One region of the Agrobacterium radiobacter genome, then DNA from elsewhere that is predicted to be linked to it. Evidence: predicted binding sites of a transcription regulator. Region 1 holds the regulator's gene; each other region holds the start of a gene.

Region 1 (9,715 bases):
ATCGGGCGCAAACCGGCATGGATGACGGTGGCGCAAACGGCGGGCGCCATCATCGGCGGAGTCATCACGACCTCGTTGATCGGCGGTCTTTCGACTGCGATCTATTCCGCCGAGCATTTTCAGCGTGTCACCACCTATGGACTTTTTGCCAATCTGGCCGCCATGCCGCTCATGTCGCTGATCGTCATGCCTTTCGGCCTTGTCGCCATGCTGCTGATGCCTTTCGGGCTCGATGCTCCGTTCCTCAAGGTCATGGGTTACGGTATGGCTCTCGTGATCGAAGTTTCTCGGGAGGTGGCCTCCTGGGGAGGAAGCGCTGCGACGGGGCGGCCACATGGCTGGTTCCTGGGGCTTGCCTCCGTTGGTTTTCTGCTGCTGGCATTGTTACGCAGCCGGCTGGCGCTTCTTGGTTTGCCGTTTCTGGTCCTCGCCTTTGGCCTGTCGGCGGCCACGGCCTATCGCAATCCGCCTCATCTGCTTGTTCATGAGGATGGCATGCTGGTGGCGCTGCTGGAGGATGGCAAAGCCTACACGACGAAAACACGGCCGCAGGGTTTCGTTTATGACCAGTGGCAAAGGGCACTGCTGTTGCCGGAACAGCCAGTTCCGCCGGTCTTTCTCAAGAGCGAGGCTGCGGCAACCACCGTGGCTTTAACCAAGGCGAAGCTTGATCCGGAAAAGATGAGGGCGGTTACACGGCAGATGACGGTGGCCCTGAGAGACGCGGAGCCCGGTATTTTCACCTGCAGCAAAGGCATATGGTGTGCCGCACGCGCGGGAAGCGGCGAATGGATCATCGTTCTGGAAGATGGTCGATTTGCCGGAAAGGCATGTGATATCGCCGATATTGTCGTCGTTTCCCGCAGAACATCCTTCTCCCAATGCCGCTCGGGCGCACTTCTGCTTAACCGCGATATCCTGCGCCGGATCGGTTCACTGGAAATAGACTTTGCCGGCAGCGATCAGGTAGCGGTAGTCGGCAGGTTGCGCGCCGCGATAGCCGGCATGGACAGGCCCTGGAGCGAACATCGCTATTACGACTGGAAAAGCGGCCGTTTTGACCATGAGGTCCCTGATGCCGTCACGCGGTTGCTGGCGGCACCACAATGAGGGCCGCCAGCCTGGATCGTCAGGCCTTGATGCGCAGATCCGTCGTCAATTCGCCGATCCCGCCGATTTCCTCTTCATGCGCCGCGTCGCGCCAGGTTTCCTTCAGTCCGGCCTCGTACCATTCGCGCATGGCGGGCAGGGCGAGCAGCCGGTCACAATAGGCTTTCGCTGCGGGCGAAAGTTCCGCGCCATAGGTCTGGAAACGGAAAGCCACCGGGCAGAAGAAGGCATCGACCGCCGTAAATTTCTGGCCGGCAAGAAAGGGCCCGCCAAATTTTGCCAGGCCTTCGCTCCACAGCGCATCAACGCGCTTTATGTCGGCCGCTAGCCCGGTATCACCACCCTTCGGTTTTACGCGAATGCCGACCGACATGGGGTAGAGATTGCGCAGCGAGAAAAAGCCCGCATGCATTTCGCTCGCAGCCGAACGCGACCAGGCTCTTGCCTGCTTGTCGCTCGCCCAGACGCCCTGATGTCGCTCCGCCAGATATTCGGCGATCGACAACGATTCCCAAACCGTCACGCCTTCATCAACGAGGCAAGGCACCTTGCCGGTTGGCGAAAAGGTGGAGAAGGAAACGCCTTCGCCGAAGGGAACGAGTTTTTCATCGAAAGCAATGCCGAGCGTGCGCATCAATACCCATGGCCGCAGTGACCATGAGGAATAGTTCTTGTTGGCGATATAAAGATCGTACATGGCGTGTTCCCCGATATGATGCGCATTTCTATACCGGCGGATGGGCCCAGGAATATTGCAAATAATCCATGGCTCCCATAAGCCGCATTGATGAGTGGGACAGGAAGAAAAGAAGCACCTGCAGGTCACCATTCGGAGATAACGACGAAACACACCGCGACGAGACTGATGACCTGCATCCTTTCTCAACGAAATTAAGGATGCTCATTTTCAATCATCTGTTTCTTACCGCTGCCTGCTGGCCTTCGCGATAAAAGATGTGCGGACCTGCCAGACGATGTCGCTTCTCACTTATGCAGAACCGCATCATTCCAAGGAGCAAGCTGCAATGCTCCATAAGGGGAGCGCCATCCTCTTGATGGTGCCCGCAGCAAAAGGAATTGCGGCCCCATGCCTTGAATCAATGGTAACGGCGGATCAGTCCGACCAGCTTGCCCTGGATTTTCACCCGGTCCGGTCCAAAAATACGCGTTTCATAGGCCGGGTTTGCCGCCTCGAGCGCAATGGAGGCGCCCTTGCGACGGAAACGCTTCAGGGTGGCTTCCTCATCATCCACCAGCGCTACAACGATATCACCCGGATTTGCCGTATTGCCATTGCGGATGATGACGGTATCGCCATCAAAAATGCCGGCCTCGATCATCGAGTCGCCCTTGACCTCAAGAGCGTAATGTTCGCCCGAACCCAGCATATCAACAGGCACGGCCACATCGTGGGTATTGTTCTGGATGGCGGAAATCGGCACACCGGCAGCGATGCGGCCCATGACCGGCACGGTGACGGCCCCGACGAGATCATTGGCCGGCGTCTTGGGGGCAGGGGCCGCTTCCGACGCCTTGGGTTTGCCAAGGCTGCCTTCGATGACGCTCGGCGAAAAGCCGCGCTGCGGCCTTGCACCCGGCGTATAGGCCTCAGGCAGCTTGATGACTTCCAGCGCTCGCGCTCTATTTGGTAGCCGGCGAATAAACCCGCGCTCTTCGAGGGCGGTGATCAGGCGGTGGATGCCAGATTTCGAGGCAAGATCGAGTGCGTCCTTCATTTCATCGAAGGATGGCGGCACGCCGGACTCTTTCATTCGTTCATGAATGAAGAGAAGCAATTCCTGCTGTTTGCGCGTGAGCATGAGGAAAACACCCTTTAGAATCGTAGTGGAAGTCGCGAAACAAATACAGAACGAACACTATATGTTCCATATGTGTTCCGCAATCCCCTAAAATTTCGTGAAGCTGCTATCTGTTGTTTTGATGATTTGCTTCTTGGCCTACGATTGTGCTTTTCTGCGGCCCAAATCGTCCAGGCATGTCCGGGCGGAGTGCCAGCGCAGGAAACAGGTCATGATGAAATCCCATAGCGTCGATCATCTCGTTCTGCCGGTGCAGGATATCGGCGTTGCCGCGAAACGTCTCGCCAGCCTTGGATTTACGGTCTCACCGGAGGCTTTGCATCCTTTCGGCACCCGAAATGCCTGTGTTTTTTTTACCGACGGGACCTATCTGGAGCCGCTCGTAATTGCTGATCCGGCTAAATATAATGCGTCGGCAGACAGGGGAGATGTGTTCACGGGCAGGGACAGGGCCTTCCGGCAACGTGACGGGCGGGAGGGTTTTTCGGCTCTTGTCGCCAAAACCGAAGATGCCCTTGCCGACCATGACAGGTTTCTGACGTCTGGCGTGTCAGCGGGCGATGTGTTCCAGTTTTCGCGGCCTGTGCGGATGCCGGATGGATCGGAAAGCGAGGCGGCGTTCCGGCTGGCTTTTGCGGCAAGCGGGGCGGCGGATTTCTTTCTGTTTAGTTGTCAGCGGCTGCAGGCCCTGCCGGGCGATCGAACAGTGCTGGAGCGCCATGCCAACGGTGTCTCCGGCCTCAGTGAAATCGTTCTGTTCTCCGGTGATGATCCGAACGCGGCGCGCTTGATCGAAACGGTGTTTGGTTGTGAGGGCAGAATATCTCCGGATGGTGATATGGTTTTCGCGACCGACAATGCGCGCATCAGATTGACCGGAAAACCTGATTTCAGCGGACAGGCCCCGAATACTCCTGATTGGAGCGGCGGCGGATTGCGCGGTGCGGGCATCGTCTTTTCGTCGCACGATCTTGCCGTGACAGAGGCGGCGCTTGCTGCTAATGGCGTGTCCTGCGCAAAAGCGGACGGTCGCCTGGTGGTGCCTGCGGCACCCGGTCAGGGCGTTGCCTTCGCCTTCGAGGAAAAATGATGAGCGTTACGAACAATCTCAAAGTCACCGCCGGCGACGGCGTCAGCAAGGTTTCCTTCTCCAATGCCGAGCGTTTTTCGCTGATTGCCGGCCCGTGCCAGATGGAAAGCCGCGAACATGCCTTCATGATTGCAGGTGTCCTGAAAGAGCTTTGCGACAGCCTCGGGATCGGACTTGTCTACAAGTCCTCCTTCGACAAGGCGAACCGCACCTCGCTTTCCGGCAAGCGCGGTATCGGCCTTGACAGCGCGATGCAGGTTTTCGCTGATCTCAAGAAGGAATTCGGCTTTCCTGTTCTGACCGACATTCACACCGAGGAGCAATGCGCCATCGTTTCCGAGGTGGTGGATGTGCTGCAGATTCCGGCTTTCCTCAGCCGCCAGACCGATCTTCTCGTCGCCGCCGCCAAAACCGGCCGTGTCATCAACGTCAAGAAGGGCCAGTTCCTGGCGCCCTGGGACATGAAGAACGTGCTCGCCAAGCTTAATGAGAGCGGCAACCCGAATGTGCTTCTGTGCGAGCGCGGCGCTTCCTTCGGTTACAATACGCTGGTCTCCGACATGCGCTCCCTGCCGATCATGGCATCGCTTGGCGCGCCGGTCGTGTTTGACGCCACCCACTCGGTGCAGCAGCCGGGCGGGCAGGGTGGCTCCACGGGCGGCCAGCGCGAATTCGTCGAGACCTTGGCACGCGCGGCGGTCGCCGTCGGCGTGGCCGGCCTCTTCATCGAGACCCATGAGGACCCTGATAATGCGCCGTCTGACGGCCCCAACATGGTGCACCTGAAGGACATGCCGAAACTGCTCGAAAAGCTTCTGGCTTTCGACGCCATCACCAAAGCCTGAGGGCTGGCCGCTGCGGCGGGCGCCGTTTGTGCCAATCGATTTTAATGGCGGGCGGGCCGTTTCCGCTGCCCACCGTCATTGTAATTTCTTCGCCATCGTCTAAGACAGGCGACGGAAAATATCTGTTCCATTCCCAAGGGAGAGACCATGACTGCCATTACCGATATCATCGCGCGCGAAATCCTCGACAGCCGCGGCAACCCGACCGTTGAAGTCGACGTTTATCTCGAAGACGGCTCCATGGGCCGTGCCGCCGTTCCCTCCGGCGCCTCCACCGGCGCGCATGAGGCGGTTGAGCTGCGTGATGGCGGCAAGCGTTATCTCGGCAAGGGCGTGGAAAAGGCGGTCGAAGCCGTCAATACGGAAATCTTCGACGCGATTGGCGGTTTCGACGCTGAAAACCAGATCCAGATCGACCAGATGATGATCGCGCTCGACGGCACGCCGAACAAGTCGCGTATCGGCGCCAACGCCATCCTCGGCGTGTCGCTCGCCGTTGCGAAGGCTGCCGCTGAAGCGTCCGGCCTGCCGCTTTACCGTTATGTCGGCGGCCCGAACGCGCATCTGCTGCCGGTTCCGATGATGAACATCATCAATGGCGGCGCGCATGCAGACAACCCGATCGATTTCCAGGAATTCATGATCCTGCCGGTCGGCGCGGAAAACATCCGCGAAGCCGTGCGCATGGGTTCGGAAGTGTTCCATACGCTGAAAAAAGAACTGTCGGCGCAGGGCCACAACACCAACGTCGGCGACGAGGGCGGTTTTGCACCGGGCCTCGAAAGTGCGCCGGCTGCGCTCGATTTCATCATGAAGTCGATTGAAAAGGCCGGTTACCGTCCGGGCGACGACATGTTCGTTGGTCTTGACTGTGCATCGACCGAATTCTTCAAGGACGGAAAATACGTTCTCGAAGGCGAAGGCCGCACGCTGGAGCCGGGCGCGATGGCTGAATATCTCGCCGATCTGGTCGGCAAGTATCCGATCATCTCCATCGAAGACGGCATGGCTGAAGACGACTGGGAAGGCTGGAAGACGCTGACCGATCTCGTCGGCAACAAGTGCCAGCTGGTGGGCGACGATCTTTTCGTCACCAACTCCGCACGTCTTCGCGACGGCATCAAGATGGGGGTTGCCAACTCCATCCTCGTCAAGGTCAACCAGATCGGTTCGCTTTCCGAGACGCTGGATGCGGTCGAAACGGCGCACAAGGCCGGTTACACCGCCGTCATGTCGCACCGCTCGGGCGAAACGGAAGATTCCACCATCGCCGATCTCGCGGTTGCCACCAATTGCGGTCAGATCAAGACCGGTTCGCTTGCCCGTTCCGACCGGCTCGCGAAGTACAACCAGCTGATCCGTATCGAGGAAATGCTGGGCCCGCAGGCCGCTTACGCCGGCCGTTCGATCCTGCGCGGATAATTCGCGTTCAGGTTTGGCGACGTGGCCCGCCGCTTGGCGGGCTGAGGTTGGTGAAAGACGTGTCCACGCATGAGACGTCGTCCTCGGGCCTGACCCGAGGATCCACCTTCCAAACCACTTATAGATCCTCGTCCCAAGGGCGAGGATGACGAAGTTGAGAGGAGAACTTTCTTTGCAAACGTAGCCCGCCTTCCGGCGGGCTTTTTTGCGTCCGTCAGCCGACAGGAATTTAAGGTCAACGGATAGTTAAACAATCCGGCTTAGTCTCAGAATCACGTTGTGCGTTTTAAGGCTTCTCTCCGGCATGTGGACCAGACATCATAAAAAGAGACGATTCGGCCGTTTGATCGTTCCGGCCATCACGATCGCTTTTCTTTCCTATTTCGGGTATCATTCCATTCATGGCGACTTCGGCCTGCAGGCGACGGAGCGGCTGGAGCGGCAGCGCATTACCCGCACCGCGGAGCTCGCAAAGCTCACGCAGGCGCGCGTGGCGCTTGAGCGGCAGGTGGAATTGATGAGCGACGGCTCGCTTGAGCGGGACATGATCGACGAGATTTCGCGCTATCAGCTCAATATGTCCCGTACGGACGAAATTGTCATCATGAATACCTACTTCTAATTAACCGAAATCAAGTTAATTAATGATTTGTGATTTATTCACAGCACTTTAGCGTGAATATGTGCCATGCGTTTAAAGCATTGCTGCATGGCATTTTCTTGCATATGGTACGCGCCACTCTATCCATTCAAACGGCAACTCAGGGAGGGATGAATGGCGCCGCGAAAACCAGCGACCGTATCCGGCCGAAAGACAACGGCAAAGGCTGCAGGCGAATTCACCGGTAAGAACAGCCCGGACTTTTCGAAGGAAGAAGAGCTTCACGCCTATCGTGAGATGCTTCTCATCCGTCGCTTCGAGGAAAAAGCCGGCCAGCTTTACGGCATGGGCTTCATCGGTGGTTTCTGTCACCTCTACATCGGTCAGGAAGCCGTTGTTGTCGGCATGCAGATGTCTCAGAAGGAAGGCGATCAGGTCATCACCGCTTACCGTGACCACGGCCATATGTTGGCTCTGGGCATGAGCGCGCGTGGCGTCATGGCCGAATTGACCGGCCGCAAGGGCGGCCTGTCGAAAGGCAAGGGCGGCTCGATGCACATGTTCTCCAAGGAGAAGCATTTCTACGGCGGCCACGGCATCGTCGGTGCGCAGGTTTCGCTCGGAACCGGTCTAGCCTTCGCCAATAAATATCGCGGCAACGACAATGTCTCCGTGACCTATTTCGGTGACGGCGCCGCCAACCAGGGTCAGGTCTACGAGAGCTTCAACATGGCCGCTCTCTGGAAACTGCCGATCATCTATATCGTTGAAAACAACCGTTACGCCATGGGCACCTCGACCGCCCGCGCCACCGCACAGTCGAACTATTCGCTGCGCGGCCAGTCCTTCGGCATTCCCGGCATCCAGGTGGATGGCATGGATGTGCGCGCCGTAAAGGCAGCCGCCGATCAGGCGCTGGAACATTGCCGCTCCGGCAAGGGGCCGATCATTCTGGAAATGCTGACCTACCGTTACCGTGGTCACTCCATGTCCGACCCGGCGAAATACCGTTCGAAAGACGAAGTGCAGAAGATGCGCTCCGAACATGACCCGATCGAGCAGGTCAAGGCACGGCTTCTGGAGCAGGGCTGGGCAAGCGAAGACGAGTTGAAGGCCATCGACAAGGATGTCCGTGATATCGTCGCCGATAGCGCAGACTTCGCCCAGAACGACCCAGAGCCGGATGTATCCGAGCTCTACACCGACATTCTGCTCTGATCGGGAAAGGGAAACCCATGCCAGTAGAAATTCTTATGCCCGCCCTTTCCCCGACCATGGAGGAAGGCACGCTTTCCAAATGGCTTAAAAAGGAAGGCGACAAGGTCACATCCGGCGACGTGATTGCCGAGATCGAGACCGACAAGGCGACCATGGAAGTGGAAGCTGTGGATGAAGGTGTTATCGGCAAGCTGCTGATCGACGCCGGCACCGAAGGCGTCAAGGTCAACACGCCGATCGCCGTTCTCATCCAGGAAGGCGAAAGCGCTGCCGACATCTCTTCTTCCGCCAAGAAGGAAGAGCCGAAGGCTGAAGCTGCAAATTCCGATTCGGATGCCGCAGGCGGCAAGACCCGCGAAGCATCCGAGGAGCCGAGCGCTGCCAAGGAAGCCGCAAAGGTTCCGGCAGCACCTAAGATCGAAGTCGCTGCCGATCCGGATATTCCTGAAGGCACGGAAATGGTGATGACGACGGTGCGTGAAGCGCTGCGCGACGCCATGGCCGAAGAAATGCGCGCCGACGAAAAAGTCTTCGTCATGGGTGAGGAAGTCGCCGAATATCAGGGCGCCTACAAGATTACCCAAGGCCTGTTGCAGGAATTCGGCGAACGCCGCGTCATCGACACCCCGATCACCGAGCACGGTTTTGCCGGTATCGGCGTTGGTGCGGCAATGACGGGCCTGCGGCCCATCGTCGAATTCATGACCTTCAACTTCGCCATGCAGGCGATCGACCAGATCGTCAACTCGGCAGCGAAGACACTTTACATGTCGGGCGGCCAGATGGGTGCGCCGATGGTGTTCCGCGGTCCTTCGGGTGCTGCCGCCCGCGTTGGCGCTCAGCATTCGCAGTGTTATGCCGCCTGGTACAGCCATATTCCGGGCCTCAAGGTCGTCATGCCGTATACGGCTGCCGACGCGAAGGGTCTTCTGAAGGCGGCTATCCGCGATCCGAACCCGGTCATCTTCCTTGAGAACGAAATTCTCTACGGCCAGAGCTTCGAAGTACCGAAGCTCGATGATTTCGTGCTGCCAATCGGCAAGGCGCGCATTCATCGCAAGGGCACGGACGCGACCATCGTTTCCTTCGGCATCGGCATGACCTACGCGATCAAGGCGGTTGCGGAACTCGAAAAGCTGGGCATCGACGTCGAACTGATCGATCTGCGCACCATCCGTCCGATGGATCTGCCCACCGTCATCGAATCGGTCAAGAAGACCGGTCGTCTGGTCACGGTCGAGGAAGGTTTCCCGCAGTCATCGGTCGGTGACTTCATCGCCAACCAGGTCATGCGCGCCGCTTTCGACTATCTCGATGCGCCGATCCTGACGATCGCCGGCAAGGACGTTCCAATGCCTTACGCGGCAAACCTCGAAAAGCTGGCTCTGCCCAACGTCGATGAAGTCGTTCAGGCCGTCAAAACCGTCTGCTACAAGTAAGGGGAGGCGTTTCGATGCCGATAAACATCACCATGCCTGCCCTTTCTCCCACCATGGAAGAGGGCAATCTGGCCAAGTGGCTGGTCAAGGAAGGCGACAAGGTCGCACCCGGTGACGTGATTGCCGAGATCGAGACCGACAAGGCGACCATGGAAGTGGAAGCCGTCGAT
Region 2 (9,715 bases), on a different contig from region 1:
CAGACCCGCCGTTTCCAGCCATGCGCCATCACGGGCGCGCACGGCCTCCGCACAGGTGACGATGCGGCGGCGGGAAAGATCGCGACGCAGGAAGGTCATGGGATGTTCGCGCAGCGTCAGCCCCACATGGCCGTAATCCTGCACCACCTCACCACCGTCAGTCATGGGCCTGAGCGCGACGGAGGGTTCCTGAAGCTCATCCACCACGGCATTTTCCCGACTGGCGGCGGCGGCGAAAAGCGGCAGCGGCTCATCCCGCAAGGCCTTGATGGCCCAGAGCGCTTCGCGTCTGGCAAGCGAAAGCGACGGTAAAAAGGCATCGGCTTCGGCGAGACAGACGAGGGCAGCGGCGGGAACGCCCGCCCTTCGCCAGAGATCATCCACCGAGGCAAAAGGCCGATCCTGCCGGACATTGACTATATCGGCAGCATGTTTGTTGGAAAGCCCTTTCACCAGGCGCATACCGAGCCGCACGGCAAACCGCTCGTCGCCTTTCGCATCCTTCTCACCCGTGGGCTCCAGCGTGCAATCGAAGCGGCTGTTATTGACACAGACCGGGCGCACCTCCACGCCATGATCGCGCGCATCGCGCACGATCTGCGCCGGGGCGTAAAACCCCATGGGCTGTGAATTTAGAAGGGCAACACAGAAAATATCGGGATAATGGCATTTCAGCCATGAGGAGGCATAGGCGATCAGCGCGAAGGAGGCCGCATGGCTTTCGGGAAAACCATAACTGCCGAACCCTTCCAGCTGTTTGAAGATACGTTCGGCGAATTCTTTTTCATAACCGCGCTCCACCATGCCGTCGATCAAATCCTGCCTGAATTTGGAGATGGTGCCGACATTCTTGAAGGTGGCCATGGCGCGGCGCAGTTGATCCGCTTTACCGGGGGAGAAACCAGCGCATTCGATAGCGACGCGCATGGCTTGCTCCTGAAACAATGGCACACCGAGTGTTTTGCCCAGTACCCCTCTAAGCTCTTCTTTCGGGTAATGTTCCTCCTCTTTTTTGTCGCGGCGGCGCAGATATGGGTGCACCATATCTCCCTGAATGGGACCCGGACGAACAATGGCGACCTGTATGACGAGATCGTAAAATATCTTCGGCTTCAACCGCGGCAACATCGACATCTGCGCCCGGCTTTCGATCTGGAAGGTGCCAAGCGTATCGGCCTTCTGGATCATCTCATAGGTGGGATCGTCATCCTGCGGCACGGTAGCAAGATCGTACTTATCACCAGTACGTTCTTCCAGCATGTTGAAGCCGCGCTTCATGCAGGAAAGCATGCCGAGCGCCAGACAGTCCATCTTCATGAACTTCATGATATCGACATCGTCCTTGTCCCATTCGATGATCTGCCGTTTGTCCATGGCAGCAGGTTCGATCGGCACCAACTCGTCCAATCGGTCATGAGTGAGAACAAAGCCGCCCGGATGCTGGCTATGGTGACGCGGCGTGCCTACAAGCTGGTTGGCCAGTTCAAGGGCAAGCTTCAGACGACGATCCTCCATATTGAGGTTCAGCTCCTTCACCTGCTTCTCGTCCACCCCTTCGCTCCAGCGCCAGACCTGCGAGGATAGAAGTTTCGTCAGATCTTCCGGCAGGCCGAGAACCTTGCCGACATCGCGCAGCGCACCCCTTCCGCGATAACGGGTGACGACCGAACACAGCGCGGCCTTGTCGCGCCCATAGGTGTCATAGACCCACTGGATGACCTCCTCACGCCGCTGATGTTCGAAATCCACATCGATATCAGGCGGTTCACGCCGTTCTTCAGAAACGAAACGTTCAAACAGAAGATCGACCTTGACGGGATCGATGGCGGTAATGCCAAGCACGTAACAGACAACCGAATTGGCCGCCGAGCCACGTCCCTGGCAGAGAATATCCAGCGAGCGTGCATGGCGAACGATGGCGTTTACCGTCAGGAAATAGGGGGCGTATTCCAGCCTGCCGATCAGTGTAAGCTCATGTTTCAGCGCCTTTTCCACTTTCGCCGGCAGACCATCCGGATACCGCCCCGGCACCGCCTCCCAGACCATTTTTTCCAGCGCCTGCTGCGCCGTCAGCCCCGGCAGCGTGCGCTCTTCGGGATATTGATAGACCAGTTCCTTCAGCGAAAAAGTGCAGCGCTTCGTGATTTCGAGACTGCGGGCCAGCGCTTCGGGGTAGCGGGCAAATAGCCGGTGCATTTCCTCCGGCGGCTTCATATAGCGGTCGGCATGCCGCTCGCGGCGGAAACCCGCCTCGTCGATGGTGCAATTATGCCGGATGCAGGTGACGACATCCTGCAGCATGCGCCGCTCGGGCACATGGAACAGTACGTCATTGGTCACCACCGTCGGTATACCTGCGACTTGAGCCATATTGAACAATTCGAAAAGCCGCATCTGGTCATTGGGACGTCTTCTGAGGCTGAGCGCCATATAGGCGCGATCCGTAAAAGCGGCTTTCAGCCGCCGCAGGCGAAGCGCGCAGAGATCATCCGCGAGATCAGCGAGCAGCACCACGATCAGGCCTTCGCCATAGGCGACGAGATCATCCCATGTCAGTCGGCACTTACCCTTACCACCCCTTTTCTTGCCGACGGAAAGCAGCCGGCAAAGCCGGCCGTAAGCCGGGCGATCCATGGGATAAACAAGCACGGAAAGGTCGTCACCCAGATCGAGCCGGCAGCCGATGACGAGCCGGATGCCGTGGGTGCTTGCCGCCTCGTAGGCGCGGGGAATGCCCGCAAGGCTGTTGCGGTCGACAATGCCGAGCGCCTCGATGCCGAGGTTTTTGGCCTGTTCGAAAAGCTCCTCGCAGGAGCTTGCGCCGCGTAGGAAGGAAAAATGCGTGGTCACCTGAAGTTCGGCATAACGCGGCGTGCTCATGCGAAGACCCCGTGGATGAACCAGCCCTGCGAGCCTGTCTCGGCATGTTCGCCATCGCCGGAGCGGAAAATCCAGAAGCGCTCGCCGCTTTCATTTTCCACCGTGAAATAATCGCGCACGGCTTCCTTTTCCCGGTCGCGTTTCCACCATTCGCCGAACACCCGTTCCGGCCCGTCGGCGCGCCGCACATTATGGCGCACGCCTTTCCAGATGAAATAACGCGGCGGATGATCCGGCAGCAGCGCCAGCGTCTCGATGGGTTCCGGCGTTGCAAAAAGCCTGACCGGGCGCGGCCAGTGGCCGGGCCAGCCGAGCATATCCTCAGATGCAAGCGCCGCAACGCGGGCAACGGAGCGTTCCGGCACATCGCTCGCTACCGCCGCGTAACGATAGACCCTGTGGCCACGATTGAGGATGACATCGACCGTATCGGCGATGTCCGCACGCACCTCCTCTAGAAGCGAGGATCGGGCCTGCGCGGCGAGAAGCGGCTCGGCATGGGTGGCGGTCAGCACCATCATCTCGATGCCGAAACCGGGATCAATGGTGTCGATGCGGTCGGTCAGAAGCCGGACAAGCTGCTTGATGTCGCGCACCGGTCTGGAGGTGCCTGCGCGTACCGCCTGCAGGCCGCTATCGACCCGGTGCAGCACCAGATCGACCCGGCGGGCGCCAAGGCCGCGTTTTTCAAGTGCTGAGCAAAGCCCCGTGACCAGCTTCTGCGTATAACGGGCAATCGTTTCCGCCGCCGCAATCGGCTCGGGAAAGGCGCGACGCACCTCCACCAGTTCGGCCACGCGCACCGGCTCTATGGGTTCGCCGATCTCCCCGAAAGCCTGGGAAAGACGCCGGACGAGTTCGGGGCCAAAACGCAGGGTCAGCGGCGCGCGCGGGGCTTCGGCAAGCTCGCCGATGCTGCGGAAGCCGAGCACCTTCAACCCTGAAACGATACGCTCCTCCAGCCTCAGCGCAGCAAGCGGCAAGCCGTTGATCGCCGCCCGCTGCCCGCCCGGCGGTATGATGCTGATCTGCTCGCGGCCGAAGCGGGCCAGCGCATGGGCAGCACCCCAGCTATCGGCAATGGCCGCGCGGGCGGCAAAGCCTGCGGCATGCAGGCGGTTGACCATCCCGCTCAGCATCAGCGTCTCATCGCCGTGCAGATGGTCCGCTCCCGCCGTGTCCAGCACCAGCCCATCAGGCGTATCGGCGGCGACGATGGGGGCATAGATGCGCAGAAAATGAAAGGCCAGCTGCTGCAGGGCGCGGGCATCTCCAGCTGCATCCAGATCTTCCACCAGAAGGCCCGGCACCAGCGCCTGCGCCTTGCTGACCGGCGTGCCGGGCCGGATGCCCGCCGCCTTTGCCGCTTTGTCGAGCGCCAGCACCAGCCGGCGGCTGCCCTGGCGGCCGATCATGACCAGCGGCTTTTCAACCGGCGGCGCGTTCTCTCCCGAAAGACGCCGGAAGCGATCCGTCGGCCATGTCGGCAGGTAGAGCGATACGACCCTTTGCATCACAGGCTTCCACTTCAAATTCAGCGCTTTCGCCGCCGCGACATCGCAAAAGCTCGAGAAACCAGCGCGGCCTGCCCACCCCCGGCACCGGCAAGGGCGAAGAAGGACGGACCGAGACACGCCAGCGGGTCACCGCCGCCGTCGGCTCGCCGAACAGCGCCGCATCGGCCGCGCGCCGGAAACGGCGGATGGCGATGCCGGTAACACCAGAGGTTTCCGCCGCCAGTTGCAGCCGTCGCGAGGCGTTCATCGGCAATTTTGCCACCTCACCCATCACCGCGCCGAAACCATTGCAGCGTAAACCCTCCTCGAAACAGTCGAGCACGCCCTTCTCATCGCGGCATTCAACAATGATGAGCCGGTTCTGCGAAAGGCCAGCCTGCGTCAGCCCCGGCATGAACAGATCCCGCCGGGTGACGCACCATAAAACCTTGCCGGAAAGCCTTGCCGCCACACCGGCCGCAAAAAGGGCGGCCGCCGCACCATCGGCAGCGCCATTGCCGCCGCCGCTCAGCTCATGCAGACAGCCGAGCTTGAGCCCGCCTCCCGGCAGGCGATGGTCGATGGCATCCACGCCGAAAGGCAAGGTCTCGTGCAGCCGCTCAGGGCCGTTACCGATCCTTTCCAGCCTTTCACGCAGCTCTTCGACAACGAGCAACTGATCCGCGCGCTTTTGCATGGCATGACAGGTTTCAATTCCGGTTATTCATCTCTATTGTTCTTGTTTTGTTCCTATTTCAGCAAAGAGTCAAGCAACAGGTCACCACTCTTCAACAGTTTGCACGGGAAGAGGAGATTCTGGCCTTGCAGCCCTTCGTCCCGACGTTAAAACGGAAGTGACCGCTCGCCGCCTGTTCACCCTGACAACGGCAACGGACATCATGGTTTGGAGGAAACCGCCGATGATCGCCAGCATTCTGATTGCCGTGGTTGCGGCCATCCATATTTACATCGTCATTCTGGAAATGCTGCTGTGGGAAAAGCCAGCCGGGCGCAAGGCTTTCGGTCTTTCGGCAGATTTTGCCCGGCAGACAAAGGTGCTTGCCGCCAATCAGGGCCTTTATAACGGCTTTCTCGCGGCCGGGCTGATCTATGGGCTCATGCAGGGCGATGAAGGGCTGAGCTTCAAGGTTTTCTTCCTGACCTGCGTTTTGGTGGCCGGTATTTTCGGCGCCATGACAGCCAATATGAAGATCCTGTTCATTCAGGCATTGCCGGCATTGTTTGCGCTCGGCTTCCTCTGGATCGGAGCATGAGCCGATGAGCGCATGGAATGACACGTCCGCAAGAGACGCGCTCAACCGCATCTTCATGGCCGCAGTCGCAAGCGCCGATCCGGCAAAGGTGTTGCAACACCACCTTCCCTCCCCGCCCAAAGGTCGGTGCGTGGTGGTGGGCGCCGGCAAGGCTTCCGCCGCCATGGCCGCAGCGCTTGAAGCGGCATGGCCACATGTCGATCTCTCCGGTGTGGTGGTGACGCGTTACGGCCATGCTGTCCCGACTGCGCGTATCGAGATCATCGAGGCTTCCCATCCCGTGCCTGACGATAAGAGTGCGGAAGCGGCGAAACACATTCTCGCCGCCGTCGAGGGATTGACCACCGACGACATGGTGATCGCGCTGATTTCCGGCGGTGGTTCGGCGCTCATGGTCGCACCGGCCGAAGGCATGACGCTTGCCGACAAGATGGCCGTCAACCGCGCTTTGCTTGCCAGCGGCGCGACGATTTCCGAAATGAACGCCGTGCGCAAGCATCTCTCCCGCATCAAGGGCGGACGGCTGGCACTGGCTGCCAGACCGGCCAAGGTTGTTTCGCTGCTGATTTCCGACGTGCCGGGCGACGACCCCTCGGAAATCGCCTCCGGCCCGACGGTTGCCGATCCGAGCGACATCGAAACCGTGCGGGAAATCATCTCCCGTTATGCGCTCGATCTTCCGGAAAACGTGCGCAAGGTGCTGGAAAAAGGCGAGGAAACCCCGAAGGCCGGCGATATCGACGAGGATATCCGGCTCATCGCGGCCCCTTCGCTCGCCTTGCAGGCGGCAGCGGAAGAGGCCGTGAAACTCGGGCTTACGCCGCTCATCCTCGGGGATTCGCTGGAAGGCGAATCCAAGGACGTCGGCGCTGTTATGGCCGGCATAGCGCTCTCCGCCAGCCGCAAGGGCCTGCCGCTAAAAGGTCCGGCCGTTTTGCTTTCCGGCGGCGAAACCACGGTCACGATTGGCAAGGGGCCAGCCGGCAAGGGTGGCCGCAACACGGAGTTCCTGCTGAGCCTTGCGCTGACGCTGAAAGGTGCGGACGAGATCTGGGCCATTGCCGGCGATAGCGACGGCATAGACGGCGTCGAGGATGCGGCGGGTGCTGTGGTGACGCCGGATACGCTTGCCCGCATGCGCGAAGCCGGTGTCGATCCGCGTCAGTCGCTCGTAAGCCACGACAGCTACACCGCTTTCAAGGCGGCCGGAGACCTTGTCGTGACGGGTCCGACCCTGACGAATGTGAATGATATCAGGGCGATTTTGATCGGGTGACAGCGGGGGAATTCGCAGCGGCTGCTGCCCGCAGAGGGCGCGCATCACAGGCAAAGGCCGTTTTTGACTATGCCCTCGGACAGGAGTAATCTGGCGGTATATTCTTTGGAGCCTCAGCCATGCGTACTGGAGTGCTCATACTTGGCCTGATCATGGCCCTTATTCCGACCTTGGCGGATGCCCATAATTGCAAATGCCGAAATCGCGGCACCATGTTCGAACTCGGCCAGACATCCTGCCTGAAGGTCGACGGTGGCTCCTATCTCGCGCGCTGCGAGATGAAGCTCAACGTTTCGTCCTGGACCAAGCTCCAGGATGGCTGCCCCATAACGGAACGGGTGCAGCGACAGACGACACGCGTCAATTGATCCCGTCGGCAGATGACGTCAGGGGCATCTTCTCCCCGGCAACGGGGAGAAGAAATATGCCGCAACCTCGTCTTACAGCTTCACCCAGCCGCCATTCTTCTTGCCGGACTCGATGCAGGCCGTAACAAAGGCGACGCCTTTAACCCCGTCATCGACGGTCGGGTAAATAACCGCCTTATCGAGCGCCGAGCCGGTGCGGCGGGCTTCGATGGCATGCGCCGCCTCGGTATAGATGGTGGCGAAGGCTTCGAGATAACCTTCCGGATGGCCGGACGGAATGCGGGTGACGCGTGCTGCAGCAGCCCCTGCCCCGGCACCGCCGCGGGTGATCAACTGCTTCGGCTCGCCAAGCTTCGTAAACCAGAGATAGTTCGGATCGGCCTGCGTCCACTCAATGCCGGCCTTGTCGCCATAAACACGGACCTTCAGCCCGTTTTCGTGACCGACCGCAACCTGGCTGCACCAGAGTAGCCCCTTGGCTGCCTGCTTGCCGCCCTTCGGCTTGAAGCGCAGCATCACATGCGCATTGTCATCCAGCCGGCGGCCTTCGACAAAGGTATGCACATCCGCCGCCAGCTCATCCGCTTCCAGACCGGAAATGAAGCAACCGAGATTATAGGCATGGGTGCCGATATCGCCGGTGGAGCCGCCGACGCCGGACTGAGCCGGATCGGTGCGCCAGACGGCCTGTTTCGCGCCGGTCTGTTCCACCGCTTCCGTCAGCCAGTCCTGCGGATATTCCATCTGCACCAGACGGATCGTGCCGAGCGCGCCTGACTCCACCAGTTCCCGCGCATGCCGCACCATCGGATAGCCGGTGTAGTTGTGCGTGAGGATGAACAGTGCATCGGCCTTGTCGGCCACCTGCTTCAGCTTTTTGGCGTCTTCCAGATTGGAGGTCAGCGGCTTGTCGCAGATGACATGGATGCCGCGCTCCAGAAACGCCTTCGCTGCCGGATAATGCACATGGTTGGGGGTAACGATCGCCACCGCCTCGATGCCATCCTCGCGCAGCGCTTCCTTTTCGGCCATTTCCTCGAACGAACCATAGCAACGCTCGGGATCGAGCCCCAGCTCGTGGCCGGAAGCGAGGGATTTTTCCGGCGTCGAGGACAGGGCCCCTGCGACGAGATCGAAACGATTGTCGAGCCGCGCCGCCATGCGGTGAACGCCGCCGATAAATGCGCCCGAACCACCACCGACCATGCCAAGGCGAATCCGCTTGTTCGCCTTGTCCGTTGTCTTTCCTTCAATAGCCATAATATCTCCCCTGAAATGCTTTCAAAGCCCAAGCATACGGCGGTTGGCCGCATCATCGGTGCCGCTTGATGCGAAATCGTCAAAGGCTTTTTCCGTGACGCGGATGATATGCGCCTTGACGAATTCCGCCCCTTCCCGGGCGCCGTCTTCAGGGTGTTTCAGTGCGCATTCCCATTCGACGACGGCCCAGCCGTCAAAATCATTGGCCGCCATCTTGGAGAAGACCGCACCGAAATCAACCTGCCCGTCGCCCAGCGAACGGAAGCGACCAGCGCGGTTCACCCAGCCCTGATAACCGCCATAAACGCCCTGCCGCCCGGTCGGGTTGAACTCCGCATCCTTGACGTGGAACATCTTGATGCGGTCCTTGTAGATGTCGATATTGTCGAGATAATCTAGGCATTGCAGCACGTAATGCGAGGGATCGTAGAGCATGTTGGCGCGCTTGTGGTTCTTCACCCGCTCGAGGAACATCTCGAACGTGACGCCGTCATGCAGATCTTCGCCCGGATGGATTTCGTAGCAGACATCCACACCCTGCTCATCAGCGTAATCGAGGATCGGCGTCCAGCGTTTCGCCAGTTCATCAAAGGCTGTTTCCACCAGACCGGCCGGACGCTGCGGCCACGGATAAACGAACGGCCAGGCAAGCGCGCCGGAAAACGTCGCATGCGCCTTGATGCCGAGATTTTTCGAGGCTTTCAGCGCGAGCTTCACCTGCTCCACCGCCCATTGCTGGCGTGCCTTCGGGTTGCCGCGCACTTCCGGTGCGGCAAAACCGTCAAAGGCCTCGTCATAGGCCGGGTGAACGGCGACGAGCTGACCCTGCAAGTGGGTGGAAAGCTCGGTTACTTCCACGCCGTTCTGGCGCGCGACACCGGCGAACTCGTCGCAATAATCCTTCGATTCCGCCGCTTTTTTGAGATCGATCAGCTGCCCGGCCCAGGTCGGCACCTGCACGCCGGCGTAGCCCTTTTCCGCCGCCCATTTGGTAATGCCGTCCCAGCTGTTGAAGGGGGCTGCATCACCGGCAAACTGACCGAGAAAAAGACCCGGCCCTTTGATCGTTCTCATAAAAATCTCCTCCTGCATCGATACAGTTGCGCGGTAACCCGCTTTGTTCCCAAGCGCCAAGCTAACCGCTCGTGATTTTCAAACAAG
Region 3 (9,715 bases), 120 kb from region 1:
TCCTCCTTGATCTTCTTGCCCATGGCGCGGCGCAGAAGATCGGCTTCGCCGAGCGAATAACCTGACAGGACCTGGGCGATCTGCATCACCTGTTCCTGATAGACGATAACGCCCTGCGTTTCCTTGAGTAGATGGTCGATGGTCGGGTGGATTGATTCCAGCTCCTCCTCGCCATGTTTGCGGGCGTTATAGACCGGAATGTTCTCCATCGGGCCGGGACGATAAAGCGCCACCAGCGCGATGATGTCCTCGATGCAGTCCGGCCGCATGCCGATCAGCGCCTTGCGCATGCCGGCACTTTCCACCTGGAACACGCCGATGGTTTCGCCGCGCGACAGCATCTCGTAAGTTTTGGCGTCATCCAGCGGGATGGCGGCGAGATCGACCTTGATGTCACGCTTGGCAACAAAATCGACGGCCACCTTCAGCACCGTCAGCGTCTTCAGGCCGAGGAAGTCGAATTTGACGAGGCCGGCGCTTTCCACCCATTTCATGTTGAACTGGGTGACCGGCATATCGGATCGCGGATCGCGATACATCGGCACCAGCTTGGAGAGCGGCCGATCGCCAATGACGATACCGGCGGCGTGGGTGGAGGCGTGACGGTAAAGCCCCTCAATCTTCTGGGCGATATCCAAGAGGCGGGCGACGACCGGCTCCTTGTCCGCCTCTTCCTGCAGGCGCGGCTCTTCCTCGATCGCTTTTGACAGCGGCGTCGGATTGGCCGGGTTGTTGGGCACCAGCTTGCAGATCTTGTCCACCTGCCCATAGGGCATTTCCAGCACGCGGCCGACATCACGCAAGGCCGCGCGCGCCTGCAGCGAACCGAAGGTGATGATCTGCGCCACCTGCTCGCGACCATATTTGGCCTGCACGTAGCGGATCACCTCTTCACGGCGGTCCTGGCAGAAGTCGATATCGAAGTCGGGCATCGATACGCGTTCGGGATTGAGAAAGCGTTCGAACAGCAGCGAGAAGCGCAGGGGGTCGACGTCGGTAATGGTAAGCGCGTAAGCGACAAGCGAACCCGCACCCGAACCACGGCCAGGGCCTACCGGAATATCATGCTGCTTGGCCCATTTGATGAAGTCGGCAACGATCAGGAAGTAACCGGGAAACTTCATGCGCGAGATGACGCCGAGTTCGAAATCCAGCCTGTCGCGATACTCCTGCTCCGTATAACCGGCCGCCATGCCGAGCGCTGCCAGCCGCTGATCCAGCCCCTCTACTGCCTGGCGGCGAAGCTCCTCGGCTTCAGCGCGTTCCGCCGCTTCGGGGTCGTCGCTGGCGCCGGTGAAGCGCGGCAGGATCGGGCCACGCTTCTTCAGCACGAAGGAGCAGCGGAGCGCGATCTCGACAGTGTTTTCGAGCGCCTCGGGAATGTCGGCAAAAAGCGCCACCATCTCCTCACGACTCTTGAGGTAATGGTCGGGCGTCAACCGGAACCGGCTGTCATCGGAGACGATGGCGTTGTGCGCCACCGCCATCAGCGCATCATGCGCCTCGTAATCAGCCTTGGAGGGGAAGAACGCTTCATTGGTGGCAACCAGCGGAATATCATGCTCGTAAGCAAGGCCGATCATGCGCCGCTCATGGGAACGGTCGTAGCCGGACTGGCGCTGCAATTCGATGTAGAGACTGTCCCCGAAGAGTGACTTCAATGTCAGCAGCCGCTCTTTCGCCTGCGCTGCATGGCCTTCCTTCAAGGCCATATCCACCGGTCCGCCGGAAGCGCCCGTCAGCGCGATCAGCCCCGCATTGGAGGCCTCTTCCAGCCATGCACGGGTAATATGCACGGAATGACCGCCACTGCCCTCGCCTTCCAGATAGGCGCGGCTGACGATATCCACCAGCCGCTCATAACCTTCGGCATTGGCGGCCAGCAGAACGATGGCGGGAAGTTTCTGAAGATGGCTATTGTGGTTGCGGCGATCCTCCGCCGCATCCTGCATGTCGATCGACAGCTGGCAACCGATGATCGGCTGCAGACCCTCATCGCGCGCCTTTTCGGAAAACTCCAGCGCGACGAAGAGGTTGTTGGTGTCGGTAATGGCTATGGCCGGCTGGCCGTCCGCGACGGCCTTGGACATGATTTTCTTGAGGGGCAACGCCCCCTCAAGCAGGGAATAAGCGGAATGAACCCGAAGATGGACGAAACCGGGGGTCTTCAACGTTTCGCCAGAGGTCTCTCCACGCATAACCGCATCGCCCATATCATCATCCTGTCATTCTGAATCGAGGGGGCGATTTTCCGATTTCCGGCGCTTAATGTCCACCGCTTTGCGGCGTCCATACAGGCTTCTGCGCCGGTGTCTTCTTCACAGGGCGGTGAGGATCACCGAGAAGCTGGCAACAAAGACAGCGATGGAAGCGAAAGCAGCAACGTCACGGATGAAATCAGTCATTGGCCTCTCCTTACTCGTTATGTTCCAACTTTGTTCTCATTTTGTTCGATTGTCAACAGGGTTCTGCTGATATTCCTCTTGCTAATGTACGAGAATCGCCTTCGGTTCCGATCAAGGGAACGGCAAGCCGCTGACTCCAAAGCGAAAAACCCGAAGGCAAAAAACGCCTCCGGTTTCGGAAAAAAATCAAATTCAGAGAACAGCTATTCTTCAGGAGGCGCCGGAGAGATTGATCCGGGCTCGCGACGGTTCGTCCTCGTTCCCTCACGGCAACGACCAGCGTAGTCGTTCCGGTCGCTCCGGAAGGCATGGTGATGCGCGAGGATCATCCCCGCGCAATCCCATGGTCAGAAATCGACGATCTTCCCGTCGGCGAGCGTTACGCGCCGGTCCATGCGGGCGGCGAGTTCATGATTGTGGGTGGCAATCAGCGCCGCGAGGCCAGATTGGCGCACCAGCGCCTCCAGCGCGTCGAATACATAATGCGCGGTCTCCGGATCGAGATTGCCGGTCGGCTCGTCGGCGAGCAGCAGGAGCGGCGCGTTGGCGACGGCGCGGGCAATGGCGACACGCTGCTGTTCACCGCCCGAGAGTTCGGCCGGACGGTGTTCGCCGCGATGCCCCACACGCATATAGTCGAGCAGCGCGCTGGCGCGCTTGCGAGCTTCAGCCTGGGTGAGACCGGCGATGAGCTGCGGCATCATCACATTTTCCACCGCCGAGAATTCCGGCAGGAGGTGATGGAACTGATAAACGAAGCCGATATCGCTGCGGCGGATCGCGGTGCGCGTTTCATCCGGCAGGCCGTTGCAGGGCGCGTCGTTAATATAGACCTCGCCGGCATCGGGATGTTCCAGCAGGCCTGCCAGATGCAGCAGCGTTGATTTGCCGGTGCCCGAAGGGGCGACCAGCGCCACCATCTCACCGCTCTTCAATTCAAAATCGGCCTTGCGCAGAATGGAAAGCGACGTCTCGCCCTGACCATAGGTTCTCTCAACGCCGGTGAGCCGCAGCACTGTTTTTTTTGCCATATTGCGAAGCGGTCCTTATTCGTAACGCAGGGCCTGCACCGGATCGAGCTTGGAAGCCCGCCATGCCGGGAAGATCGTTGCCAGGAAAGAGAGCGTGAGCGCCATGATGACAACGGAAATCGTTTCGCTGATATCCATTTCTGCCGGAAGCTGGCTCAAGAAATAAAGCTGCGGGTCAAACAGCACCGTGCCCGAAATCCAGGAGAAGAACTGCCGGATGGATTCCACGTTGAGGCAGACGATGACGCCGAGCGCCACACCGGCGAAGGTGCCGACCATACCGATGGCCGCACCTGTCATGAAGAAGATGCGCATCACCGCGCCCGAACTTGCGCCCATGGTGCGCAGAATGGCGATATCGCTGCCCTTGTCCTTCACCAGCATGATGAGGCCGGAAATGATGTTCAGCGCCGCCACCAACACGATGAGGGTGAGGATCATGAACATGACGTTTCGTTCCACCTGCAGGGCGGAGAAGAAGGTCTGGTTCCGCTGCCTCCAGTCGGTAATGTAGATCTGCCTTTCGGCCGCCTGCTCCACCAGCGGACGGATGCCATCGACATCATCCGGGCGGCTCACATAAAGCTCAATGGATTGCACGATGCCGTCGGCATTGAAATAAAGCTGGGCTTCGGACAGAGGCATATAGATCATCGATGCGTCGTATTCCGACATGCCGATCTCGAAGACGCCGGAAATCTTGTAAGACTTGACGCGCGGATTGACGCCCATCGGCGTTACGTCACCTTCTGGTGATATGAGGGTGATATCGTCACCCGCCGTAACACCAAGCTGGGCGGCGAGCCTGGAGCCGACGAGAACGCCGTCACCCGCCATGAAGCCGACGAGGTCGCCGGTTTTGATGTTGGTGGCGACTTCCTTGACCTTGTCGATATCCTCCTGGCGCACACCGCGCACCAGAGCGCCGGAACCCGCACCGCCACGACCGGAAGCCAATGTCTGGCCCTCCACCAGCGGCAGAGCCATGGTGACGCCGGGTACGGCGGCGAATTTCTTAGCCAACTCATCATAATTATTGAAGGGCTGGTCAATCGGCTGCACGATCATATGGCCGTTGATGCCGAGAATGCGGGAAATCAGCTCCGTGCGGAACCCGTTCATGACAGCCATGACGATGATAAGCGTCGCCACGCCCAGCATGATGCCGACAAAGGAAAAACCGGCGATGACGGAAATGAATGCTTCCTTGCGCCGCGACCGCAGATAGCGCCAGGCCACCATGCGTTCGAAAGCGGAAAACGGCCGGGCGGTCTTTGCCCCGGCGGAAACAGCCGCACCCTTGTCAGCCTCGGCTTGTGCCATGTCGTCTCCCTGATCTCAAACTGCAAGGCCGGTCTTTTCCGAAAACCGGCCCATATTTCTGCTACATCTGCGCTACGAAACCGGAGCGGACTTCGGGTGAAGCCGCTCCGTCTTCCATTCGCGCTTAGGCGAGCACCTTGTTCATCGCCGCCTCGATCGTCACGGTCTCCCGCTCGCCGGTCTTGCGATCCTTCACTTCGACTTCGCCATTCGCGACCGAACGCGGGCCGACGATGATCTGCAGCGGCACGCCGATCAGATCAGCGGTGGCGAATTTCTGGCCCGCCCGGTCGTCCGTATCGTCGTAGAGAACATCCTTGCCGGCGTTGGAGAGCTGATAATACAGCTTTTCACAGGCCGCATCGCAGGCCGCATCGCCAGCCTTCATGTTGATGATCACGACGTCGAAAGGAGCGACCGAGGCCGGCCAGATGATTCCGTTCTCGTCATGCGATGCTTCAATGATGGCGGGAACAAGGCGTGTCGGCCCGATGCCATAAGAACCCATGTGGACGGGGTGTTCCTTGCCGTCCTTGCCCTGCACTTTCGCGCCCATAGGCTCGGAATATTTGGTGCCGAAATAGAAGATGTGCCCAACCTCGATGCCGCGCGCGGAAAGGCGCTCGCCTTCGGGAATGGCGTCATAGGCGGCCTCGTCGTGCATTTCGGACGTGGCTGCGTAATCGGTCGTCCACTCGTCGAACACGCCCTGCAGCGCCGCGACATCGTCGAAATCGGTGCTTTCAGCTGGAATGCCGCGGTCGAGGAAGCTCTTGTGGCAGAAGACTTCGGATTCGCCGGTATCGGCCAGAATGATGAACTCATGGCTGTGATTGCCGCCGATCGGGCCGGTATCGGCGCGCATGGGAATAGCGCGCAGGCCAAGGCGCTCGAAGGTCCGCAGGTAAGCCACGAACATCTTGTTGTAGGAATGGATCGCGTCTTCCTTGGTGAGGTCGAAGGAATAGGCGTCCTTCATCAGGAACTCGCGCGAGCGCATGGTGCCGAAGCGCGGACGCACCTCGTCGCGGAACTTCAGCTGGATATGGTAGAGGTTCAGCGGCAGGTTCTTGTAGGACTTCACATAGGAACGGAAGATGTCGGTGATCATCTCCTCGTTGGTGGGGCCATAGAGCATCTGGCGGTCCTGGCGGTCCTTGATGCGCAGCATTTCCTTGCCGTAGTCGTCATAACGGCCGCTCTCCTGCCAGAGCTCGGCGGTCTGCAGCGTCGGCATCAGAAGCTCGATGGCGCCGGAACGGTCCTGCTCCTCGCGGATGATCTTGTTGACCTTGTCGAGCACGCGTTTGCCGAGCGGCAGCCAGGAATAGATGCCAGCCGATTGCTGCCGGATCATGCCGGCGCGCAGCATGAGGCGGTGAGAGACAATCTCGGCTTCCTTGGGGTTTTCCTTCAGGATGGGCAGGAAATAACGGCTAAGACGCATGACGGCTTCCATTGATGTGGACGACAGCGCCAAAAGGCGCGGGAATCGCCCCGAATAGAGGGATATTGGCGCCGGATATAGCGGTTTCTGACCCAGATGAAAACCCGCCATGCAAAGAGCGTTAAAGGCGATTTTGTGGTATTTTCACGATAGCTAATTCGCGTCAAAACGCTTTGGCCGGAATATTATTCTTGATCCGGTGCGACAAATTGCACCACAGAGAATTTTTTGCCGACTGTAACAAATATGCAAAAAATGAGATGACAAGCATGGGGGTTTGAGCTAGCTTTAGCTTACAAAAGAGGCAGGAAGTTTAAATTCTTGTCATTTTCGCGGTCAGTCTTGGGAGGATCAGATCTTAGGCGCGCTCGTTCGCAGCCCCGGTAACGGTTACAGATCACGCGAAACCTGAAAACAAGGCTGAAAGGCCTTGTTTTTTTTTGCTTCTGCACGCATTTCCCTGCTCCTGGCCATCATTCCAGTAGAATTACTGGCGATGAATCGGGCATCCGGCAAGCTCCTGCTGTGTGCACGATAGATATGACATCCATATGACAGAGTCTCAGCCAGATTCACGGCAGACTGCCCCTTGCATAGGCAGGCGCTTCGGCTTGCTATCAGGTTGGGCGCAGATGTAGGCGGGGGCGGACATTGCCCGCGCTTTTTTTCAGTCGAAAACGGGAATAATTCTCGGCAGGTCATCAAGGCTGACGCCGAACCACCAGGTTCCGCCGTACCAGATCCCGCAGATCAAGGCCGAGATCAGGGTCGTCCACAACACGATACGTCCGCCCTTGAAGCTGGATGGCGCGCTGGCAACCGTCCCCAGCGCCACATCGCCCTCATCGTCCTGGGTGCGCAGGCCAATCGGCAGCACGATAAAAAGCACCGTCCACCAGACGATGAAATAAACGGCGAAGACCGAAAGAAGCGGCATGTGATCCTCCTGCACAATGCGCTTCTTGTAACGCATTCATCCGCAAACCGGAATCAATTCCCTGCAAGATGCATAAAAAGCCTTGGAAAGAGGAACAGAACCGCGCTTTGAGCAGGCACACTCAGGTCGCCGACAAAGGCGGACGCTCTCTCTTCCGTCATGCCGGCCCCCGGAACAAGCCCGAGGATGATCCGGCATCCAGCCACGGCGCGTCTGCGCCGTGAGAGGAGTCTTTACGCGATCAAGGACTTGATCGCGCTGGACCCCGGATCTAGTCCGGGGTGACGGCATGCGGATGATACCCCGCTTTCCGGCTCAGACCTTCGTGACGAAAACCGTCACGATCGGCTTCTTGCCCCAGCTCTGATTGGCGGCGGCGCGCACGGCGCGGCGCACCGCTTCACGCAGCAGCTCCAGATCCTTGCGGCGGGCGCGCGGAATGCTTTCGACAGCGCCGAGCACGGCGTCATAAAGCGTGTCTTCCATCGCCTCATCCTCGTCATCGAATTCCGGCAGGCCGAAAGGCACCACATCGGGATCACCGAGGAAATCGTAACGGCTGTCCAGCACGACATTGACCGCGACATGGCCGGCGAAAGAAAGCTTGCGGCGATTGCTGATGCCCATCTCGTCCATGTCACCGACGAGATTGCCGTCCTTGAAGACGCGGCCATGTGGCACGTCGTCGATAACCTCCGCCGGGCCGGGAGCAAGGCGCAGAACATTTCCGTTGCGCACCTTCGGTACCTGCGAAATGCCGGCCTGTTCGGCCAGTTCCTTCTGCGCCACCAGATGCGCCGCCTCACCATGCACAGGCACGACGATCTGCGGCTTCGTCCACTCATACATCTTCAGAAGTTCATTACGGCGCGGATGGCCGGAGACATGCACCAGCGCCTCATTGTCCGTGACAATGTGCACGCCCTGCTCGATCAGGCCGTTCTTGATCTCGATGATCGCCTTTTCGTTGCCGGGAATGGCGCGTGAGGAAAATACGACAGTATCTCCCGACGCGAGCGCCACATTGCGCATCTCGTCGCGGGAAAGCTTGGCGAGCGCTGCGCGCGGTTCGCCCTGCGAACCGGTCAGGATCAGCACCACACGGTCGCGCGGAATATAACCATATTCATCTTCTGCGAGGAACGGCTTGATGCCTTCCATGATGCCGAGATCCTGCGAGACATTGACGACCCGCTTCAGCGACGAGCCCAGCAGCAGCACCTCGCGGCCCGCGGCCTCAGCAGCCTGCGCAATCGAACGGATGCGCCCAACGTTGGAGGAGAAGGTGGTGACCGCCACGCGGCCTTCGGCATTTTCGATGATCTGGCGCAGGCCTTCGGAAACCTCGTGTTCGGAGGGCGACACACCATCGCGCACCGAATTGGTGCTGTCGCACATCAGTGCCAGCACACCCTCTTCGCCGATGGCGCGGAAGCGCGCCTCATCCGTCAACGGCCCGAGCGACGGCGCTTCGTCGATCTTCCAGTCACCGGTGTGGATGACATTGCCGAGCGGCGTGCGAATGACCAGCGACATCGGCTCGGGAATGGAGTGGTTGACGCCAACAGCTTCGATTTCGAACGGCCCGACATTGATACGGTCGCCAGCCTTGAAGATCGTCACCGGAATTTCGGCGCGCGTGCCCTCATAAGCGCGCTTGGCTTCCAGCATGCCGGCGGTGAAAGGCGAGGCATAAACCGGGACATTGAGACCGGGCCACAGATCATTCAGCGCGCCATAATGGTCCTCATGGGCGTGGGTGATGATGATGCCCTTGAGGTTCTTCTTCTGCTCGGCGATATAGCTGATGTCAGGCAGAACGAGATCGACGCCCGGCAAATCGAGACCGGCGAATGTCACGCCGCAATCCACCATGATCCATTGGCGCTTGCTTTCCGGCCCATAGCCGTAAAGCGCCAGATTCATGCCGATTTCACCCACACCGCCGAGCGGTATAAAGACCAGTTCGTCCTGTTTAGCCATTGTTTTTCTTATCCATTCACGAAAGCACGCGGACGACGGCATTTTGCCGTGCCCACCGCCTCTATCCAGCATCGGACCTGTTAAACCATCTGATCGACCGGGCCGATGCGGAACCGGTTTGTCACCCTGCATTTCATGAGCCGCAGGAAAGCTCCAACCTCTGGAACCGGTTCGGCGCGGCTTCCTGGGCCGCGCCGTTCACCTCATCCGAAAAATACGTCGCCGGCGGCGATGGAGCGCCTGGCGCCCTCGTCTTCATCCAGCAGCAGATAACCATTATCATCAATTCCGACGAAACGCCCCCCAATCGAACGATCAGGGAAATTGACGGTGATATGTTCGCCAATACCGCAAGCGGCCGCCCGCCAGCCGGTCATGATGCCGGAAACACCCCTGCCCTCGTCCCAGTCCCTCAGCACATCAGCCGTCTCGCGGAAGAGATGGGCGAACAGCTCGTCGGGCGAGCAGGACGCGCCATGTTCGGAGAGCATGGTGACGGGATAAAGCGGATTGTCCGGCTTGTGGGCGATATTGATGCCGATGCCGATGACGATGGCGCGCCGGCCGTCAGGCAGCAGCTCCGCTTCCA

What was found. Region 1 encodes LexA, which represses DNA repair genes until DNA is damaged. Its sites were predicted from a motif close to TGTTCNNNNTGTGTTCNG; they were not measured.
Region 2: the regulator LexA is predicted to act here: its motif matches at 5,111-5,128, upstream of MRBLRC7O_RS15455 (ImuA family protein).
Region 3: the regulator LexA is predicted to act here: its motif matches at 2,426-2,443, upstream of dnaE (DNA polymerase III subunit alpha).

What each region holds. Positions count from the first base shown of each region.
Region 1 covers NZ_JBEGHX010000001.1:1,087,998-1,097,712, forward strand. Annotated here, with positions in the region: gene MRBLRC7O_RS05510 (ComEC/Rec2 family competence protein) at 1-1,110, shown strand, start outside; gene MRBLRC7O_RS05515 (glutathione S-transferase family protein) at 1,130-1,807, opposite strand; gene lexA (transcriptional repressor LexA) at 2,208-2,930, opposite strand; gene MRBLRC7O_RS05525 (VOC family protein) at 3,142-4,020, shown strand; gene kdsA (3-deoxy-8-phosphooctulonate synthase) at 4,020-4,865, shown strand; gene eno (phosphopyruvate hydratase) at 5,013-6,287, shown strand; gene MRBLRC7O_RS05540 (FtsB family cell division protein) at 6,592-6,909, shown strand; gene pdhA (pyruvate dehydrogenase (acetyl-transferring) E1 component subunit alpha) at 7,063-8,106, shown strand; gene MRBLRC7O_RS05550 (pyruvate dehydrogenase complex E1 component subunit beta) at 8,124-9,545, shown strand; gene MRBLRC7O_RS05555 (pyruvate dehydrogenase complex dihydrolipoamide acetyltransferase) at 9,560-9,715, shown strand, end outside.
Region 2 covers NZ_JBEGHX010000002.1:314,118-323,832, forward strand. Annotated here, with positions in the region: gene MRBLRC7O_RS15445 (error-prone DNA polymerase) at 1-2,880, opposite strand, end outside; gene MRBLRC7O_RS15450 (Y-family DNA polymerase) at 2,877-4,394, opposite strand; gene MRBLRC7O_RS15455 (ImuA family protein) at 4,309-5,073, opposite strand; gene MRBLRC7O_RS15460 (DUF1304 domain-containing protein) at 5,297-5,650, shown strand; gene MRBLRC7O_RS15465 (glycerate kinase type-2 family protein) at 5,655-6,926, shown strand; gene MRBLRC7O_RS15470 (hypothetical protein) at 7,046-7,294, shown strand; gene MRBLRC7O_RS15475 (Gfo/Idh/MocA family protein) at 7,367-8,554, opposite strand; gene MRBLRC7O_RS15480 (sugar phosphate isomerase/epimerase family protein) at 8,576-9,628, opposite strand.
Region 3 covers NZ_JBEGHX010000001.1:969,679-979,393, reverse strand. Annotated here, with positions in the region: gene dnaE (DNA polymerase III subunit alpha) at 1-2,213, opposite strand, end outside; gene MRBLRC7O_RS04970 (ABC transporter ATP-binding protein) at 2,753-3,436, opposite strand; gene MRBLRC7O_RS04965 (lipoprotein-releasing ABC transporter permease subunit) at 3,452-4,759, opposite strand; gene proS (proline--tRNA ligase) at 4,884-6,206, opposite strand; gene MRBLRC7O_RS04955 (DUF1467 family protein) at 6,874-7,179, opposite strand; gene MRBLRC7O_RS04950 (ribonuclease J) at 7,459-9,126, opposite strand; gene MRBLRC7O_RS04945 (biotin--[acetyl-CoA-carboxylase] ligase) at 9,330-9,715, opposite strand, start outside.